2 regions of the Streptomyces sp. NPDC001549 genome follow, and region 2 is predicted to be linked to the other one. Evidence: riboswitches for the same ligand, from Rfam matches in the RefSeq annotation. Region 2 holds a riboswitch; the other holds the start of a gene.
What was found. Region 2 has a riboswitch for thiamine pyrophosphate ahead of thiO (glycine oxidase ThiO). Riboswitches for the same ligand answer to the same signal wherever they lie in the genome.
Positions count from the first base shown of each region.

Region 1: it holds a riboswitch for thiamine pyrophosphate, as region 2 does, so the genes downstream of both, thiC (phosphomethylpyrimidine synthase ThiC) here and thiO (glycine oxidase ThiO) in region 2, are expected to answer to the same signal.

Region 1 is NZ_JBIAVJ010000021.1:52,727-60,386, forward strand. It holds gene ACFY04_RS29295 (DUF5326 family protein) at 1-70, shown strand, start outside; gene ACFY04_RS29300 (IclR family transcriptional regulator) at 342-1,112, shown strand; gene ACFY04_RS29305 (SsgA family sporulation/cell division regulator) at 1,210-1,659, shown strand; gene ACFY04_RS29310 (YibE/F family protein) at 1,762-3,261, opposite strand; TPP riboswitch at 3,301-3,446, shown strand; gene thiC (phosphomethylpyrimidine synthase ThiC) at 3,441-5,228, shown strand; gene ACFY04_RS29320 (DUF4240 domain-containing protein) at 5,339-5,923, opposite strand; gene ACFY04_RS29325 (hypothetical protein) at 5,969-6,787, opposite strand; gene ACFY04_RS29330 (metallophosphoesterase) at 6,936-7,660, opposite strand, start outside.
Region 2 is NZ_JBIAVJ010000001.1:295,128-302,787, reverse strand. It holds gene ACFY04_RS01445 (thiazole synthase) at 1-602, opposite strand, end outside; gene thiS (sulfur carrier protein ThiS) at 608-808, opposite strand; gene thiO (glycine oxidase ThiO) at 805-1,983, opposite strand; TPP riboswitch at 1,981-2,092, opposite strand; gene ACFY04_RS01430 (NAD(P)/FAD-dependent oxidoreductase) at 2,174-3,394, shown strand; gene ACFY04_RS01425 (Rv2175c family DNA-binding protein) at 3,590-3,955, shown strand; gene thiE (thiamine phosphate synthase) at 4,041-4,676, shown strand; gene metF (methylenetetrahydrofolate reductase [NAD(P)H]) at 4,819-5,733, shown strand; gene ACFY04_RS01410 (hypothetical protein) at 5,784-6,653, shown strand; gene ACFY04_RS01405 (phytoene desaturase family protein) at 6,658-7,660, opposite strand, start outside.

The DNA of each region.
Region 1 (7,660 bases), on a different contig from region 2:
CGGCGGCCTGATCTTCGTCGTGAAGAAGTTCAGCGGCAGCGGCTCGAAGTCCTCCTCCGGCGAGTGGTAGCCAGGAGCGGTCCGGGCGGATCCGGGATTGAGCCAGGCGAGGGAACATGACGCGCTGAACGGCTCACATCCCCGGAATCGGTGGATAGAGTGGCAATCTATGCCGTTCCCTGGGCGCCGAAAGCTGGTACCGCCGCTCCGACCTGCCGCCCTGACCTGCGGCGACGCAAACGAGCCGCCGAGTACGACCCCCAGGAGCGACGGCACGCGCGGGGGCGGCCCCCGCAGGGCGGGCCTTCCCAAAGGCCCGCCGCCACGCCTGGGGGTGAGCTTTGTCTCCGGTTCACAATGCCGGTGTGCCGACTCTGATCGGTTCGGTGCAGCGCGCGCTGAGGCTGCTCGAGGCGGCCGGGTCCCATGGCGAGGGAGCCCCGGCGAAACAGCTGGCGCGCGAGGCCGGGCTCCCGCTTCCCACCGCGTACCACCTGCTGCGCACACTGACGTACGAGGGCTATCTGCGCAGAGTGCACGGAGTGTTCGTACTGGGCGAGGCCGCGGAGCGGCTCGCCCGTGGGGGACTCCAGCAGAAACGTCGCAGCATGATCCTCGACTCGCTCGCGTACTTCCGCGACACGGTCGGGGCCCCCGTCTACTTCGCGGTCTACCGCGAGGGTGAGATCGAGGTCGTGGGTGTCTCGGACACTCCGGCCAGCCCGGCCTGCGAGGAGTGGGCTGACTTCCGTGAGACCGGCCATGCGCACGCCATCGGGCAGTGCCTGCTCGGGCAACTCGACGAGAAGACGCGCAGGGAGTACTACGACCGTCATCCGGTCGAGGCCATCACCCCCTATACCGTCCGCGATCTCCGGTCCCTGGAAAACCGGATCGGGGCGCTCGGGCGAATGCAGCCGGTGATCGAACGCCAGGAATATGCCCTTGGCACGATCTGCGCAGCCATCCCCATTACGGCCGGCGATACGGTCGCGACGATGGCCATTTCTCTACCTCTCCACCAAGAAGAACGATTGCTCTATGTAGTCAATCGGCTACGGAGTGAAGTAGGCGCGCTGTTGAGCACCCTCTCGTTCTCTATCAGTATCTGAAAACTCACTCCTTGTGATCTGCTACCGCTTCCACCACTCTTGTCAAGTGGGTCCTGGGGGATCATTCCTGGCCACTTCAACTACAGCGGGGTAGTCAATGCGCGAGTCGGTACAGGCAGAGGTCATGATGAGCTTCCTCGTTTCCGAGGAGCTCTCGTTCCGGATTCCGGTGGAACTCCGGTACGACGCACGCGACCCCTACGCAGTCCGCCTGACCTTCCACCTTCCCGGAGACGCGCCCGTGACCTGGGCGTTCGGCCGGGAGCTCCTCCTCGACGGCATCAACAAGCCATGCGGTGACGGCGATGTGCACATCGCGCCCACCCACCCGGAGGACCTCTCCGACGTCCACATCCGCCTTCAGGTCGGCGGTGACCGGGCCCTGTTCCGCGCCAGCGCGGCGCCGCTCGTCGCGTTCCTCGACCGCACCGACCGGATCGTTCCGCTCGGACAGGAGCGCAATCTGGGCGACTTCGAGGAGAACCTGGACGAAGCTCTCGGCAAGATCCTCGCCGAATCGCAGCAGAACGAACAGAACGCCGGCTGACCGAGGCCGACCGGCTGACCGGGTCCGACCGGCTGACCGGGTCCGACCGACCGGCCGACCGACCGATGGTCCGGCCGATCGACCGGCCGGACCATCGGCTGCTCAGCGCTTGCGCCGCCGGCCCCGGCCGCGGACCGGCCCCGTGGCCGGAGCACCGGCCGGGGATCCCGGTCGGTCGGCGGAAACCACCAGCGCGGCCAGCGCCGTTGTCACGGGGACCGAGGCCACCAGACCGATCGAGCCCACGAGGGTCCGTACGATCTCCTCCGCCACCAGCTCGCTGTTGGCCACCGAACCCATGCTGCTGTTCGCGATCGAGAACAGCAGGAGCAGTGGCAGTGCGGCACCCGCGTAGGCCAGCACCAGCGTGTTGACCACCGACGCGATGTGGTCGCGGCCGATCCTGATGGCCGCCCGGTAGAGCGCGCGCGGCCCCATCGAGGGGTCCGCGTGGTGCAGTTCCCACACCGCCGACGTCTGGGTGACCGTCACGTCGTCGAGCACGCCCAGCGATCCGATGATCACGCCTGCGAGCAGCAAACCGCTCATGTCGATGTCCGGGTACAGTCCGTGGATCAGACCGGTGTTGTCGTCGGTGTTGCCGCTGAGGAACGCCCAGTCGATGAACCCGGAGCCGAGCAGCCCGATCAGCAACAGGGAAACGAGCGTGCCCAGGACGGCCACCGAGGTACGGGCGGTCAGCCCGTGGCACATGTAGAGCGCGATCAGCATGATGGCGCTCGCCCCGACCACCGCGACGACCAGCGGGTTCGAACCCTGCAGGATGGCCGGGAGGATGAAGAGGGTCAGCACGCCGAAGCTGACCACCAGAGCGACCAGCGCGAACAGCCCGCGCATCCGCCCGACGAGGACGACCGCGGCCGCGAAGATGCCGGCCAGCAGCGCCATCGGGAGCTTGCGGTTCACGTCGATCACCGAGTACTGGAGGTCACGGGGGGCGTCCGGCGCGTACGCCACCACCACCTCCTGGCCGTCCTCCAACTGCCGTGGCGCGCCAGGCTGGACGACCTCCACGAAGGTGCGGCCCTTGTCCGGGCCGCTGGTGACCTCGACGGTGGCCTTCTTGCACTCGCCGGTCTGCTCGGCCTGCGCCTGGCGGCCCTCGGGAGTGGAGGGAGCCGCGGTCGTCGGTACCTGGGCGGCGTTCACGGATTTGCAGTCGACCTGTTCGAGCGAGGTGACCACGCCCTGCTGGGTCTGCCGGTCGAATCCCACCCCCGTGCGCTCGTGGCCCGGGGCGCCGCCCGGCCAGAGCACCACCATGCCCGCGAAGACGGCCACGGCGAAGGGGATCAGTACGGCGGCGATGACCTTGCGCAGGTGCTTCGAGACGGGGGCCGCCGGGCCGTGGCCATGACTGTGGCCGTGGCCGTGGCCATGGGACTGACCCGGGAGGTGGCCGTCCGAGCCACCGCCGGAACGGCCGTCGGACGGCCTGTCGGGGAGGCCGTCCGCGTGCCCGTCGGACGGTCCGGGGCTCCCATGCGCGTGGCCGTTGTGGCCATGGGGCTCTGTGTGCTCGATGGGGGGCTGCGGCGAGGGCGTCACCAGCAGATCATCGCAAGAGATGAGGGGGCCCACTGTTCAGCACGCCATGGATGACGCTAGCGTGGGGGCACCTTTGCACAACGCGGGAGCTCGGAGCACCGGGCTGAGAGGACGCTGATCACCGTACGAGCATCACAGATGCGTACGGGAAGAGGCTGCGTCGACCGCCGAACCTGTTACCGGGTAATGCCGGCGTAGGGAGATCAGGTCTCATGACCATTCAGGACGCACGCACGCCTGCCGTCAGCCAGGACGCCGACGGCCAGACCGAGCGCCAGCCCGGCTGGCACAAGGGATACCTGGCGGGCTCCCGCCCCGACCTCCGGGTGCCGGTCCGCCAGGTCCACCTCACCAACGGCAAGGACGTGACGCTCTACGACACGTCCGGTCCGTACACCGACCCGCAGATCGAGACCGACGTCCGCCGCGGCCTCGCGCCGCTGCGCGAGAACTGGATCATCAGCCGCGGGGACACCGAGGAGTACGCGGGCCGCCCCGTGCGCCCCGAGGACGACGGCATCAAGCACACCTCGCCGCGCGGCGGCCTCAAGAACCTCGACGCGGTCTTCCCGGGCCGGCCCCGCCAGCCCCGCCGCGGCCGGGGCGGCGCCGCCGTCACGCAGCTCGCGTACGCCCGCCGTGGCGAGATCACCCCGGAGATGGAGTACGTCGCGATCCGCGAGAACGTCTCCCCCGAGGTCGTCCGCGAGGAGATCGCCGCAGGTCGCGCCGTGCTTCCGGCGAACGTGAACCACCCCGAGATCGAGCCGATGATCATCGGTAAGCGGTTCCTGGTGAAGGTCAACGCCAACATCGGCAACTCCGCGGTCACCTCCTCCATCGAGGAGGAGGTCGACAAGATGACCTGGGCGACCAAGTGGGGCGCCGACACGGTCATGGACCTCTCGACCGGCCGCAACATCCACACCACCCGCGAGTGGGTGCTGCGCAACTCCCCCGTCCCGATCGGCACCGTCCCGCTCTACCAGGCGCTGGAGAAGGTCGACGGCCGCGCCGAGGACCTGACCTGGGAGATCTACAAGGACACGGTCATCGAGCAGGCCGAGCAGGGCGTCGACTACATGACGGTCCACGCCGGCGTGCTGCTGCCCTACGTGCCGCTGACCGCCCGCCGCAAGACCGGCATCGTCTCGCGCGGTGGCTCGATCATGGCCGCGTGGTGCCTGGCGCACCACAAGGAGAACTTCCTCTACACGAACTTCGAGGAGCTCTGCGAGATCCTCGCGACGTACGACGTCACGTACTCCCTCGGTGACGGCCTGCGCCCCGGCTCGATCGCGGACGCCAACGACGCGGCCCAGTTCGCCGAGCTGAAGACGCTGGGCGAGCTGAACACGATCGCCAAGCGGCACAACGTCCAGACGATGATCGAGGGCCCGGGCCACGTCCCGATGCACAAGATCAAGGAGAACATCGACCTCCAGCAGGAGATCTGCGAGGAGGCGCCGTTCTATACGCTCGGCCCGCTGACCACGGACGTCGCGCCCGCGTACGACCACATCACCTCGGGTATCGGCGCCGCGATGATCGCCTGGTGGGGCACCGCGATGCTCTGCTACGTCACGCCCAAGGAGCACCTGGGCCTGCCCAACCGCGACGACGTCAAGACCGGCGTCATCACGTACAAGATCGCGGCGCACGCCGCGGACCTGGCCAAGGGGCACCCGGGCGCGCAGGAGTGGGACGACGCCCTGTCCGACGCGCGGTTCGAGTTCCGCTGGGAGGACCAGTTCAACCTGGCCCTCGACCCGGACACGGCCCGCGAGTTCCACGACGAGACCCTCCCGGCGGAGCCGGCCAAGACCGCGCACTTCTGCTCCATGTGCGGTCCGAAGTTCTGCTCGATGAAGATCTCGCAGGACATCCGCCGTGAGCACGGTGGCGACCTGAAGGCGGAGGAGATCCAGGCCGGCATGGCGGAGAAGTCCGCCGAGTTCGCGGCCTCGGGCAGCCGCGTCTACCTGCCGCTGGCCGACTGAGCGCAGCAAGCACAAGAAGCACAAGAACGGCACGGGACGGACCCGCGACCCATGGGGGGAGCCGCGGGCCCGTCCCGTCGTCCGAGCCCGGGCCTGGCCCGGTCACAGCACTAGCTCGGGCCCAGGCAGAGCTTCGCCAACCGCGGCAGCCGCCGGTGCATCTCGCCGTCGTCGTCGAAGTCGAAGTCCTCGCCCATGTCGACCGCTGCGGTGTCCGGCTCACGCTCGGGCCGGTGCTCGGCCCAGGCCGCGTAGAAGGCGTCCGCATCACCGGTGACGCGTTCGAAGGCGCCGGCGGCGGCGTAGTTCACCTCCTCGTGGAACAGGGTCTCGTCGCGGTCGGCCCGTGCCGCCCCGACGACGGCCGGGTGCCCCGCAAGGCTGTCCGGATCGGCGGCCGCGCGCTCGTACCACTCGCGGCCGAGTGCGATCACGCCTGCCCGGAAGTCCATGAAACTGTCGTCGGAGCAACCGCCGCCGACGAGGTACGCCGCAGCCCACACGTCCCAGCGGTACAAGGCGTCGTGCACCTCGTCGAAGCGTTCCGCGTACTCGAGGATCTCCTGAGCCGGGCAGTCGGCGAGATGGCTCACCAAGGCCTCGTCGAAGGGCACTCCGGCCGTGGCGGCCGAGGATCGTGCGGACTCGATGATGTGCCAGAAACGGTCGATGTCCATGGCGGTGGACTGTGCCATCCCGGTATGACAACCCTGCGCGCGCCGGACACCCCGCGCCGGGCGTCACTCCGGTTCGTGTTCCGGTCCGCCGAAGTCCGGACTCGTGAAGTCCGGAGGTGTGTAGCCGGGCCGGGGGCTCTCCGACGGGGATCCCGGGCTGGTGAAGTCGGGACGGCTGTACCCCAGGTTGGGGATGCGGCCGGCCGCCGGTGTGCGGGGGGTGGGAAAGCCGGGGCCTGCGCTCGGGTCGGCCAGCGCGTCCCGCAGGAAGGGCATGATGCCGCGCTCCAGCAGGGCGTGCCGCCAGGCCTCGCGGGCCCGTGCGACCTCGTCGGGTATCGCCTCCGTCTCGTCCGCCGCCACCTCGGTCGCGCTGTTGCGGACGGCCGTCACCAGCAGTCCGATCACGGCGACGAGCAGGGCGGCCGCGGTGAGCCCGCCGAAGAGCCAACCCGCCGTCAGCATGGTTTCGGCGAAGGCCGGTTCAGGCTCGATCATCTTCAGGATGTAGCCCACGAGCAGGAAGATCAGCATGGCGGTGCCCGCCAGGACCGGCGCGAGGACCGCGACCACGGCGCTGATGCCCGCGCCGCCACCGCCGCCCTGTGCGCCGTACTCGTCGCCCGTCGTGCCGGGCCCGTTCAGTACCTCGTCGCGTCGTTCCTCGCGGACCTTCACGTAGTGGCCGTACTCGGCGGCGGCCGCGGCCGCCAGCAGGGCGCTGGCCCCCTGGGCCATGGTGCGCAGCTGTTCGGCATTCAGCCGTTCGCCTAGGGTGGCGAGTTCGGGCCGCTCGTGCGCGGCGCGCAGCGCCTCGTCGACGAGCCGATCGAACTCCGGCCGGTCTTCGGTCAGCAGGTGCGGAGCGCTGGTCATGTGCATCCCCCGATGCTCCGTAGAAGCCGGTATGCCCGCGTAGACCCGGGCGCCGGCACAAACGGAGGAGAGCCTGCTACGGATAGAGCGATGGTAGAGCGCCCACGCCACGCCGTGACAGGGGCTTTCCGGAAATACCCCTCTCCGTAAGCTCTCAGTCGCTCAGCGGGAGTTGTACGACAAGCAGTTTGCCCGCCATCGTCACCCCGCCGTCCATCGCGATGGCGAGACCCTCCGCGTACACGTGCGGGCCGTCCACGGCCTCGGGGCCGCGCGACTCGTCGCCGTCCTCGGTGCCCACTTCGCCGAGCAGGTACGGGATGGGGCTGTGCCCGTGGACGACGCGGCTGCCGCCGTAGGTGTCGAGGAGTTCGCGTACGGCCGCCGGGCCGGTCCCCTCGTCGCGGAAGGCGAACCGCTTGGTGAACTTGCGGAAGAGGTCCCAGGTGATGTCGGCGTCGCCCCGGTTGAGGAGCTCGTGGATGGTGTCGTTGACGTCCTCGACGGAGTCGCCGTAGTCGAGGTAGGCCGTGGTGTCGGAGTGCAGCAGCAGGTGGCCCTCCTCCAGGACGGCCGCGTCCAGGCGGGACATCCACTGCAGGTGGACGTCCTGCAGGCGCTCCATGTCGGTGCGCTGGCCGCCGTTGAGGAGCCAGGCGGCCTGGAAGGTGGCCGTGCCGGCGCCGGAGACGACCGGGGTGTCGCCGAACCGCTTGGCACCGATGAGCAGGAGTTCGTGATTGCCCATCAGGGCCTTGCAGTAGCCGCCGGCGGCGGCGGCCTCGGCGGACAGCCGCATGACGAGGTCGATGACGCCGATTCCGTCGGGGCCGCGGTCGGTGAAGTCGCCGAGGAACCAGAGCCGGGCATTGCCGGCGG
Region 2 (7,660 bases):
CAGCCCAGTTCCATCGCCAGGGCCGCGTCGGATGCCGTGCCCGCGCCCGCGTCGAGGATGACCGGGACCGACGCGCGCTCCGTGATCAGCTCGAAGTTGTGCGGGTTGCGGATGCCCATGCCGGACCCGATGGGGGACCCCAGCGGCATGATCGCCGCGCAGCCCACGTCCTCCAGCTTCCGTGCGAGCACCGGGTCGTCATTGGTGTACGGGAGGACCGTGAAGCCCTCGTCCACCAGGATCTCGGCGGCGTCCAGCAGCTCGACGCCGTCCGGCAGGAGGGTCCGTTCGTCCGCGACCACCTCCAGCTTGATCCAGTCCGTGCCGAGCGCCTCCCGGGCCAGCCGGGCCGTGAGGACGGCCTCGCCCGCCGTGAAGCAGCCCGCCGTGTTGGGGAGGACCGAGATGCCGAGCTTGGTCAGCACGGACAGGACGGAGCCCTGGACCGTGGGGTCCAGCCGCCGCATCGCGACCGTGGTGAGTTCGGTGCCGGACGCGACGAGGGCGCGTTCCAGGACGTCCAGGCTCGGGGCCCCGCCCGTGCCCATGATCAGGCGGGAGGTGAAGGTCCGCCCGCCGAGGGTGAAGAGGTCGTCCGCCATGCCGCTCAGCCCCCCTGTACCGCGGTCAGGATCTCGACCCGGTCGCCGTCGCCCACGACGGTGGCCGGCCACTGCCCGCGCGGGACCACGGTCTCGTTGAGTGCGGCGGCGACGCCGGAGGGGGCGGTGGTCAGGGTGGCGACCACCGTGTCGAGGGTGGCGCCGGCCGCGACCTCGCGCGGCTCGCCGTTGACGGAGATGGTCATGCGTACGACTCCTGACGTGCGGCGGAGAACCGGCGGGGGGTGAAGGGGCGCGCGATCTCCGGCAGTTCGCCGGTGGCCAGCAGCTCGGCGAGGACCTCGCCGGTGAGCGGGGTCAGCAGCACCCCGTTGCGGTAGTGCCCGGTGGCCAGGTGCAGGCCCGGCAGGTCGGTCGGGCCGAGCAGCGGGGCGTTGTCGGGGGATCCGGGGCGCAGTCCCGCCCGGGTCTCGGTGAGCGGGAGTTCGGTGATGCCGGGGATCAGTTCGTGGGCGTCGCGCAGGAGTTCGTAGACCCCGCCCGCGGTGACGGTGGTGTCCCAGCCGAGTTCCTCGCTGGTGGCGCCGACGACGAGTTCGCCGTTCTCGCGCGGCACCAGGTAGACGTGGCTGCCGCGTACGACGGCCCGTACGGTCCGCGACAGGAACGGCGCGTACGCCGCCGGTACCGTGAGCCGCAGGACCTGTCCCTTGACCGGCCGTACGGGGGCCACGACCTCCGGCGGTACGCCCGCCAGCCGGCCGGTGAACGAGCCCGCGGCGAGGACCACCTGGTCGGCGAGCAGCTCCGTGCCGTCGTCGAGGAGGGCGCCGGTCGCCCGGTCGGCGGTGGTGAGCAGCCGTTCCGCGCCGGCCCGGTGGAGGGTCACGCCGGCGCGTTCGCAGGCGGCCAGCAGGGCGGCCGCGAGCCGGCGGGGATCGACCTGGTGGTCGCCGTCGACGCGCAGGCCGCCGCGTACGCCCGGGGCGAGCATGGGCTCCAGGCGGCGGCACTCGCGGCCGGTGAGCCACTCGGACTCCAGGCCGCAGCGACGCTGCAGGGCGTGCAGTTCGCGCAGGTGGAGGCGGTCGTCGGAGTCGAGGGCGACGGCGAGGGTGCCGCAGGCGCGGTAGCCGATGTCCATGCCGCCGCTGGCTTCGGCGAGCTCGGCGGCGAAGTGCGGATAGCGTGCGGCGGAGGCGAGGCCGAGGCCCAGCAGGGCTTCCTCGCCGTAGTGCAGTTCGGTGACGGGGGCGAGCATGCCGGCCGCGACCTGGGCGGCGCCGCCCCCGGGTGCGGGGTCGGCGAGTACGGTGCTCAGTCCGCGCGTGGCGGCCCGCCAGGCGGTGACCAGGCCGATGATTCCGCCCCCGATGACGAGGACGTCGGATCCCTTCCGAGATGTTCGGGATGAGTGCATGGGCGTCCAGCCCCTCCCTTCGCCGGCATGACCCGGATCAGGTTCGTACGGTCGGAGGCCGGCCAGCCTCCCTCTCAGCCCGGTGCGCCGGACTCCCGCGATAGGTACGGTGGCCAGACTAACCCGGCGGTGGATGGCGGGTAAGGCGGCACCTATTCCTGACGGAGCGTCAGATGATTAGGGTGGCGGCGTGAGCGAGCAGACGGAACAGAATCAGCGCGGCATCGTGGTCGTCGGCGCCGGAATGGCCGGGGTCCAGACCGCGGTCGCCTTGCGCGAACAGGGCTACACCGGCCCCGTGACCCTGCTGGGAGCCGAACCCCACCAGCCCTACGACCGCCCCCCGCTGTCCAAGGCGGTCCTCCTCGGCAAGGCCGAGGACTCCGCCTTCGACGTGGACTTCGAAGGCCTCGACATCGACCTCAGGCTCGGCGTCGAGGTCACCGGACTGCGCGCCGCCGTCCACGAGCTGGACACCGAGGCGGGACCGGTCCCGTACGGGATCCTCGTACTGGCGACCGGCGCGCAGCCGCTGACCCTCCCCGGGACCGAGGGCGTCCCGGGCGTCCACCTGCTGCGCACCCTGGACGACGCGGCCCGGCTGCGCCCGGTGCTGGCCGCGTCGCCCCGGGCCGTGGTCGTCGGGGCGGGCTGGATCGGCGCCGAGTTCGCCACCGCGGCCCGGGAGGCGGGCTGCGAGGTCACCGTGGTCGAGGCGGCGGACCGGGTGCTGGCGGGGGCGCTGCCCGCCGAGGTCACCGAGCCGATGGCGCGCTGGTACCAGGAGGCGGGCGCGGAGCTGATCACCGGGGCGAAGGTCGCCGGGATCGAGGAGGGGCGGGTCCTGCTGGCGGACGGGCGGACGCTGCCCGCCGGCGCGGTGGTGGTGGGCATCGGCGCGCGCCCCGCCACCGGATGGCTGGACGGGACCGGCGTGGAGCGCGGCCCCGACGGCTCGGTCACCGCGGACGCGTACCTGCGGACCTCGCTGCCCGGGGTGTACGCGGTCGGCGACTGCACCTCCTTCCCGTCCGGGCGGTACGGGACGCGGCTGCTCGTGCACCACTGGGACAACGCGCTCCAGGGGCCGCGGACGGTCGCGGCGAACATCCTGGCCGGGGAGCCGGCCCAGGTCTACGACCCGGTGCCGTATTTCTGGTCGGAGCAGTTCGGGCGCTTCGTGCAGTACGCCGGACACCACGGCGGGGCCGACACCCTGCTCCTGCGCGGGGACCCGGCCGGTCCCGCCTGGTCGGTGTGCTGGCTGCGCGAGGGCGCGCTGGTCGCCGTCCTGGCCGTGGGCCGCCCCCGTGACCTGGCGCAGGGCCGCAAGCTCATCGAGACGGCGGTGCAGGTGGACCCCGCCAAGGTCTCCGACCCCGCGGTCCCCCTCAAGTCGGCCTCGGCCTGACGGCCGCCGGGCTCCGCCCGGATCCGGTCCTCAAGCTCCCCCGGCCACCGCTGGGAGGTGCCCCCCGGACGGGCTGGGAATCCAGCCCCGCCGGTGTTCGAGGACCGGGTCCGGGGCGGAGCCACGGTACGGGCCGCGACCCGGACGGGGTCGCCCAGGTACCGGCGGCCAGTCCGAGATGGCAGGCTTGTGCCTGTGACCGAGATTGACGCAAAGATCGATGCCCTTGTCCCCTCGTGGCTGTACCTCCCCGACATCGCGGAGATGCTGAACATCGAGGTGACCCGGGTCCGCCAGATGGTCAAGGAAGGGCAGCTCATCGCCGTCCGCCGGGGCGAGAACCGCTCCCTGCAGGTTCCGGCCCCCTTCATCGACGGCGACAAGGTCGTCAAGGGCCTCGTCGGTCTGCTGACCGTGCTGCGCGACGACCGTTTCACCGAGGAGGAGATCCTGGAATGGCTCTTCACCGAGGATCCGACCCTGCCCGGCACCCCCGTGCAGGCGCTGAGCGAGAATCGCGGCACGGAGGTGAAGCGCCGCGCTCAGGCGCTCGCCCTCTGACCTGATCGCCTTCGCTCCACAGCGGTGTACGGGCCCACGGCCGCGGCCCGGTCCGTACACCGCCTCCATCACGGGGGGTACACCCATGCAGCTGTCCGACGCCCGGCTCTACCTCTGCACGGACGCCCGCAAGCGCCAGGGTGACCTCCCCGCATTCCTCGACGCCGTGCTCTCCTCGGGTGTGGACATCGTCCAGCTCCGCGACAAGGGCATGGAGGCGGGGGAGGAGCTCGAACACCTCCACGTCTTCGCCGAGGCCGCCCGCCGCCACGGCAAGCTCCTCGCCGTGAACGACCGCGCCGACGTCGCCCACGCCATCGGCTCCGACGTCCTGCACCTCGGCCAGGGCGACATCCCCGTCCCCGCGGCCCGCGCCATCCTCGGCGAGCAGGTGCTGATCGGCCGGTCCTGCCACGCCGAGGACGAGGTCGACGCGGCCGTCGCCGAAGCCGGCGTGGACTACTTCTGCACCGGCCCCTGCTGGCCCACCCCCACCAAGCCCGGCCGCCACGCCCCCGGCCTGGACCTGGTCCGGTACGCGGCCTCCCTGGAGCAGGACCGCCCCTGGTTCGCCATCGGCGGCATCGACGGCTCGAACCTGGACGAGGTGCTGGACGCCGGTGCCACCCGCATCGTGGTCGTCCGCGCCCTCACCGAGGCCACCGACCCCGGCGCGGCCGCCGCGGAGCTCGCCAAGCGGGTCCGGGCCCGCCTCGGCTGAGTCCGGTCCGCCCGGACACCGGGCGGTCGCGTTACCCCGTATGGACGCCTTCCGGCCAGAGCCATCCCTCCAAGTGTCCAAAAACGTGTCCAAAACGTGGACAAGGCTTCGGTGTCCGCCAGGCCGCGTCTAACCTGCCCACATGGCCTCTGGTACCGCTTCCACCTGGTCGGATCGTGCACACACGGTCCGCGACCTCCTCGCGTCCGGGCGCTCGTACTCCTTCGAGTTCTGGGCCCCGAAGACGGAGAAGGGCGAACGCAACCTCTGGAACGCCCTGCGCCGGGTCGAGGCGGTATCCCCCAGTTTCGTCTCCGTGACCTACGGAGCCGGCGGCTCCACCCGCGGCGGCACCGTCAAGGCCACCCAGGAAATCGCCGCGGACACCACCCTCACGCCCGTCGCGCATCTCACCGCCGTGGACCACTCGGTCGCCGAGCTGCGCAATGTCATCGGACAGTTCGCGGACGCCGGGATCCGGAACATGCTCGTCGTGCGCGGAGACCCGCCGGGTGACCCGATGGGCGAGTGGGTGGCGCACCCCGAGGGCGTGCACTACGCCGCCGACCTGGTCCGGCTGGTCAAGGAGTCCGGCGACTTCTGCGTCGGCGTCGCTGCCTTCCCCGAGATGCACCCGCGTTCGGCGGACTGGGACACGGACATCCGGCACTTCGTGGACAAATGCCACGCCGGTGCCGACTACGCGATCACCCAGATGTTCTTCGATCCGGAGAATTATCTGCGGCTGCGCGACAGCGTCGAGAAGGCGGGCTGCGAGACCCCGATCATCCCCGAGGTCATGCCTGTTGTGGGTATCAAGCAGCTCGACCGACTGCCCCAGCTCAGCAATGCGGTCTTCCCCGCGGACGTGAAAGAGCGCATGCTCGCCGTCAAGGACGACCCGGCCGCTGTACGCTCCATTGGCATCGAGTTCGCCACGGAGTTCTGCGCGCGACTGCTGTCCGAGGGTGTCCCGGGGCTGCACTTCATCACGCTGAACAATTCCACGGCGACTCTCGAAATCTACGAGAACCTGGGCCTGCACCAGCGGGCCTGAGCGGCCGCCCCCCGTTCCCGCGCCGGCGGCCGTACCGAGAGGGGCCATGCATGGGAATGACGGTCCTCTACATCGCGTTCGGTTTCGTCGCGCTGTGGCTGCTTGCCGAGGTCCTGATGCAGTACAAGGCCCGGCTCCGCTGGCGCCTGCTCGCCTTCGCCGGCTTCCTCGGCGTGGTCGCCGGGGTGATACTGCCGTCGGTGCCGGTCATCGGCGCCGGCGCGCTGGCGTTCGCCGTGGGCCAGACCCTGGTGACACTGTCCTTCCGCAAGGGCTTCGTCGCCGGCTGGGCGCTGCGCCGCGGCGGGGAGCCCGTACGGCAGACGCGCCGCCGCCGGGCCGCGGGCACCAAGCAGGAGCCGGCCCTCCAGGTCACCGCGCTGCAGTACGGGGACGTCGACGGGGACAGTGCCGGCGACGGGGCCGCGGAGGAGCGGCCGTTCCGGGACGCACCCCCCGCGGTCTACAGCCCGGAGCCGGTCCCCGAGGAATCCGGGTCCTACGGGATACAGAGTCTCGCGCCCGAGGCCGACCGGACGGCGGCCTTCGCCTCGCCGTTCACCACGGCCGAGCAGGACGCCCACCAGTACGCGGCGTACTACGACCAGCAGAACCAGGGCGGCTACGACTACTCGGGCGGCTATCCCACGGGCGACCAGCAGCAGGTCTACGCCGCCTACTCGGACCCGTACATCGGCACCGGCGGCGGCATGGCCCCGCCCCAGCCGTACGACTACACCCCGTACGCCGACTACGGGCAGCAGCAGTACTCCACGGACACCCCGCCCGGCGGGGTCTGGGTCCCGCAGCAGCGGTCCACAGACGGGGCCGGCCAGTCCTACCCGATGGAGGACCAGGGCGAGCCGCCGCAGCAGTACCCGTACCCCCAGCAGGGCGGGTACGAGCAGTACCGCTACTGACGGCTCACTGCGAGCCGCGGAACTCCGCGCCCTCCACGATCAGTCCGGTCACCAGGGCCCCGGTCATCCCGGCGTGCGCCAGCCCGCCGCCGGGATGGGCCCAGCCGCCCGCCAGGTACAGCCCGGGCACGGCCGTGGTGTTGGCCGGATGGAGCAGCCGGCCCCCGGCCCCCGCGAGGGCGGGCGGGGGCACCGCGCCGCCCAGCGCACCGGTCGCCGCCTCGATGTCGGCCGGGGTGCGCACCTCGTGCCACAACAGCCGCTCCCGCAGCCCCTGTACGGCCTTCTCGGCGAGGTTCAGCAGCTCGGCGGGCTCCGAGGTCCCGGGCCCGGGCACGGCGCTCACGGTGACCGCCTCGTGCTCCTCGTCGGGCCGGGTGGCCGGATCGTCCGGGCGCATGACGGTGACCTGCGCCCCGGAGGCGTGGACCAGGGTGCGGTGCACGGCGGTGGCGGGACGGGGGCCGCGCAGCGCGAGCAGGAGCGTGATCCGCCCCGGTACGCCGTCCCCGCGGGCGGGGACCGCGTCCGGCGGCCACGGCAGGGAACCGGCCGGCAGCTGCCGGGGGTCGATCCCGCACACGACGGTGTCGGCGGCCGCCTCGGTGCCGTCGGCCAGCCGCAGACCGGCCGCCCGGCCGTCCGTGACCAGGACCTCCCGGACCTCCGCCCCGAAGACGAAGGCGACCTTGCGCTCCAGACAGCGCTCGTACACGGCGGTGGCCAGGGCCCGCATCCCGCCACGTACGTACCAGCTGCCGAAGGTCTGCTCCATGTACGGGAGCACGGCCGCCGAGGCCGGTGCGGTGGCGGGGTCGATCCCGTACCCGCGCACCAGGCCGGTCAGCAGCTCGGCGAGGGCGCCGCCCAGCTCCCGGTCGGCCACCTCGGCGAGGGTCGGCGTACGGCGCCGCAGCAGGCCGCTCCGGCGCAGGGCCGGGTACGGGTCGCCGCCCAGGCTCTGCCGGGCGCCGGGCCGCAGCGGCTCCTCCAGCAGCGGGCGCCGG